Regions from separate parts of the Pseudolabrys taiwanensis genome, predicted to be linked through region 1. Evidence: predicted binding sites of a transcription regulator. Region 1 holds the regulator's gene; the other holds the start of a gene.
The links. Region 1 encodes PhoB, which activates phosphate uptake and scavenging genes when phosphate is short. Its sites were predicted from a motif close to TGTCATNNANCTGTCAT; they were not measured.
Positions count from the first base shown of each region.

Region 2: a site for PhoB is predicted at 1,063-1,079, ahead of phnF (phosphonate metabolism transcriptional regulator PhnF). Genes of this name have one in related genera too.

Region 1 covers NZ_CP031417.1:4,655,738-4,657,933, reverse strand. Annotated here, with positions in the region: gene DW352_RS22170 (GcrA family cell cycle regulator) at 139-627, shown strand; gene phoB (phosphate regulon transcriptional regulator PhoB) at 821-1,522, opposite strand; gene phoU (phosphate signaling complex protein PhoU) at 1,538-2,196, opposite strand, start outside.
Region 2 covers NZ_CP031417.1:4,333,437-4,335,632, reverse strand. Annotated here, with positions in the region: gene DW352_RS20620 (LbetaH domain-containing protein) at 1-244, opposite strand, end outside; gene phnF (phosphonate metabolism transcriptional regulator PhnF) at 296-1,054, opposite strand; gene phnG (phosphonate C-P lyase system protein PhnG) at 1,179-1,643, shown strand; gene phnH (phosphonate C-P lyase system protein PhnH) at 1,643-2,196, shown strand, end outside.

The sequences.
Region 1 (2,196 bases):
AAGTCAGTACGACATTTCGTACGGCGAGATAGATTTCTAGTTCATCCCTGGAGCGTACGCGTCCGGGTGCCCGCTTGGGGAGGCACCGGTCGTCGGGGATGGATTCTAACCAAGGCTAGGGCGCCTGGGAGAATACCGATGGGCTGGACGGACGAGAGGGTCGAACTTCTCAAGAAGCTGTGGTCGGACGGGCTTTCCGCCAGTCAGATCGCGGCCGAGCTTGGCGGCATCACCCGCAACGCGGTGATTGGCAAGGTGCATCGCCTGGGCCTCTCCGGCCGCGCCAAGAGCCCGTCCTCGGCCGCGCCGCGGCCGCGTAAAGCGCGCTCTTCCGGTCACATGCTGCGCGTTTCGCGGCCGGCAGTCCGCGGCAATACCGCGCTCGCTTACGAGTACGAGCCGGAGCCCGAGCCGGAACTGATCGAAATTCCGACGGAGCAGCGCAAGACGTTGCTGCAGCTCAACGAGCATACCTGCCGCTGGCCGGTGGGTGATCCGGGCGCGTCGGACTTCTTCTTCTGCGGCGGCGACACCTCGAACGAACAACCTTACTGCTCGTTCCACTGCCGCGTGGCCTATCAGCCGGCCAATGATCGCCGACGTGAGAAGCGGGCATTCAGAGGCTGAGCGCAATCAACCGATCACGAAAAAGGCCGGGCGCACTGCCCGGCCTTTTTGTTTTTGCTTTCTTATCCTTCCCTGAAAGGGGAGGGTCCGGCGCGCAGCGCCGGGGGTGAGTAACGTCGCAATTGAAAGCGACCCCCACCCGGCTCGCTTCGCTCGCCACCCTCCCCGCGAGCGGGGGAGGGATAAGCGCGCACTAGTTCATCCGCCCGAAGCGGTCGTCGAGCGCGTAGCCGGCGCCGCGCACGGTCCGTATCGGATCGGCGGCTTGGCCACGATTGATCGCCTTGCGCAGACGGCCGACATGGACGTCGACGGTCCGCTCATCGATGTAGATGTCCGAACCCCAGACGCCGTCGAGCAACTGCTCGCGCGAGAACACGCGACCCGGACGCTCCATTAGGAACTCGAGCAGGCGATACTCGGTCGGGCCGAGATCGATCGCACGGCCCGAACGCGAGACGCGTTTCTTTTCACGGTCGAGCTCGAGATCGCCGATGGTCAACACGTTGGCGACCCGCTCTGGATTGGCCCGGCGCAGCAGCGCGCGCACACGCGCAAGCAGTTCCGGCACCGAGAACGGTTTGACGATATAATCGTCGGCGCCGGTCGCCAGACCGCGCACCTTCTCGCTCTCCTCGCCTCGCGCGGTGAGCATGATGATGGGCAATTGCCGTGTTTCGGGGCGGGCCCGCAGACGACGGCAAAGCTCGATGCCGGAGAGGCCCGGCAGCATCCAATCGAGCACGACCAGGTCGGGGGTCGCTTCTTTCAGGCGGGTATCGGCCTCATCGCCGCGGGCGGCGGTTTCGACCTCGTATCCCTCCGCTTCGAGATTATAGCGGAGGAGCATCGTCAGCGGCTCCTCGTCTTCGACGATCAGGATGCGGGCGCTCATCTTATGGTCTCGCGGTTACTCCCCCGCCGCACGCAACGCCGGGATGGTCGTGGTGTCGCCCTTCGGCCGCTTGTCGGCAATCGGGCGCCCTTCGATGATGTAATGCACGGTCTCGGCGATGTTGGTGGCGTGATCGCCCATGCGTTCGATATTCTTCGCGCAGAACATCAGGTGGATGCAGAAGGTGATGTTGCGCGGGTCTTCCATCATATAGGTGAGCAGCTCACGGAACACCGAGGTGCACACCGCGTCGATCTCTTCATCGCCGCGCCACACCGACAGCGCCTTGCTGATGTCGCGGCGCACATAAGCATCGAGCACCGTCTTGAGCTGCTCGAGCAGTAGATCGGTCATGTGCTCGACGCCGCGGATCAGCTTCGGCGGGGGAAATTCCGCATTCAGCGCAATGACGCGTTTGGCAATGTTCTTGGCGAGATCGCCGATACGCTCCAGATCGTTGGCAAGGCGCAACGCGCCAACGATCTCGCGCAGGTCGACCGCCATCGGCTGACGACGTGCGATGGTGAGAACCGCCTTTTCCTCGATCTCGTGCTGCAGTTTATCGATGCTGGTGTCGGCCTCGGTGATGCGCTGCGCCAGCGCGGTGTCGCGCCGGGCCAGAGCGGCAACGGCTTCGGCCACCTGCTTTTCGGCAAGTCCGCCCATCTCGGCAA
Region 2 (2,196 bases), 320 kb from region 1:
ACTGCGTCGCACGCGTCATCGGATGATTGCCCGGATTGATCCGCGTCATCGCCGCGATCGAGGTGAATTTGCCGATCGTCGCGTAAGCGATGTCGCTGTCGTTGACGACGTAAGAGTAGTCGCCGAGCGTCACTTCGAGCAGCTTCGTGCGCGGCCCGACCTCGGTATAAGCGCCGAGCGTCGACTGTTTGACCGCAGCCGTCGGATCGATGAACGGTGCCGTGGAGAGCTTGTTGTTGGCCATGACCTTGAACACAACTTTTTCAAGACAGCCGCGTGACAGCGGCGAATCGCATTAGCTTTCCACGAGCAGCGCGACGCGATCGGCGGGGAAACGCACACGTCCCAACATGATCGGCTCGCCACCTTCCGTCACGTTGAGCCCCTCGGTGACCAGAACGGGCCGGTGCACCGACAGCCGCAGCCTGCCCGCATCGACAGCATCGGCGAAGCCGGCGCTGATGCGCGTCCACTTGCGGCGATAACTGGTGATGCCGAAATGCTCGAGCATGCGCGTGATCGAACGCACGCGGCGAAAGACCTTGGCGGCGTCGCCGTAGCGATCCGCCGGCAGCCAAGTGGTCGAGACCGAGATCGGCACCCGGTCGGCCGCGCGGAGAATTTCGAGGCGCACCACTTCGTCGCCGACATTGAGGCCGAGATCGCGCGCGATGTCCTCGTTCGCCTCTTCGTGTCGATGGCCCTGCAGGCGTCCCTCCGCCTCGTGGCCGGCCGCGGCCACGATCTCGGAGAACTTCATGCGTTGGCTGATCGGATAGTTGAGCTTGTCGGTTTTGACGAACGTACCGCTGCCGCGTTCGGTCCGCACCAGGCCGCGCGTCGCGAGCTCAGCCATCGCGCGCCGCACGGTGTGCCGGTTCACGCCATAGCGCGTGGCGATCTCGCTTTCCGCCGGAAGCTTCGAGCCGTTCTCGTGCTTGCCGACCAGGATCGCCTGCTCGAAATCGTCGGCGATGCAGCGCCACAGCATGACGCCGCGCTCAAGCAGATGGTGCTTGCTCGACTTCAATCCGCGCGGGGTTTTCGTCAGCATTTTGCCGCCGTCATCAGGACGTCACCGGACGTGATCTAGTAGTTGTCTATTAGAGTAGACAAGTTCGCGCAAGTCGCTTATTGAGTTGTCTATTCGAATAGACAACTTTGCGAGACCGACAGCAATGGCCCCCTACCCGATTTCTGGCGAAAGCGGCGAGCGCCGCGCGGTCATGGCGGTGCTGGCGGGGGCGCAGGCGGACGACATTGCCGGCGGCCTCGCCCGAATCGACGGACTTTCGGACTTCACCGAGCTGCGGCCGGCCGAGACCGGCCTGGTGATGCTGCGCGGGCGCATCGGCGGTGACGGCGCGCCGTTCAACGCCGGCGAAGCGACGGTGACGCGCGCGGCGGTGCAGATCGCCTCCGGCGAAAAAGGTTTTGCCTATGTGCTCGGCCGCGACGCCCGCAAGGCGCGGCTGGCGGCGCTCTGCGATGCGCTCTGGCAGTCGGCGGCACATCGGCCGGCCATCGAGCAGCATGTGCTTGCGCCGTTACGTGGCGCGCAAGACGAGCGCCGCGCGCTGCGGCGCGCGCAGACGGCGGCAACGCGCGTCGACTTTTTCACTCTCGTGCGCGGGGAAGACTGATGACAGTGGCAACCGCCAATCCGGCTTTCGAAAGCCAAGCCGCGTTCCGCGCCGCGATGGACGCCGTGGCGCGCCCCGGCGAGATCAAAACATTACGCGGACCGGCCGCACCCGCGCCTTTGGCGCCGGCGACCGCCGCGCTGGTGCGGCACCTCGCCGATTACGAAACGCCGATCTGGCTCGATGAGCAACTGAGCATTCCGGCGGTGAAAGACTGGATCCGCTTCCAGACCGGCGCACCGATCACCGAGGACAAGAGCACGGCCGCCTTCGCGCTCGTCGCCGAACCGCTGCGTATGCCGGATTTGACGCAGTTCGCGCTCGGCACCGAGGAATATCCCGACCGCTCCACGACAGTGATCGTTCAGGTCGAAAGCTTCCGCGGCGCGCCCATTGTCATCACCGGACCCGGCATCAAGGACCGTCGTTCGTTCGCCGCCGAGCCCCTGCCCGACGATTTCATAGCGCGCCTGAGCGCAAACCGGGAGCTGTTCCCGCGCGGCGTCGACGTAATGCTCGTCGCCGGTGGCGAAATCATCGGCTTGCCCCGCTC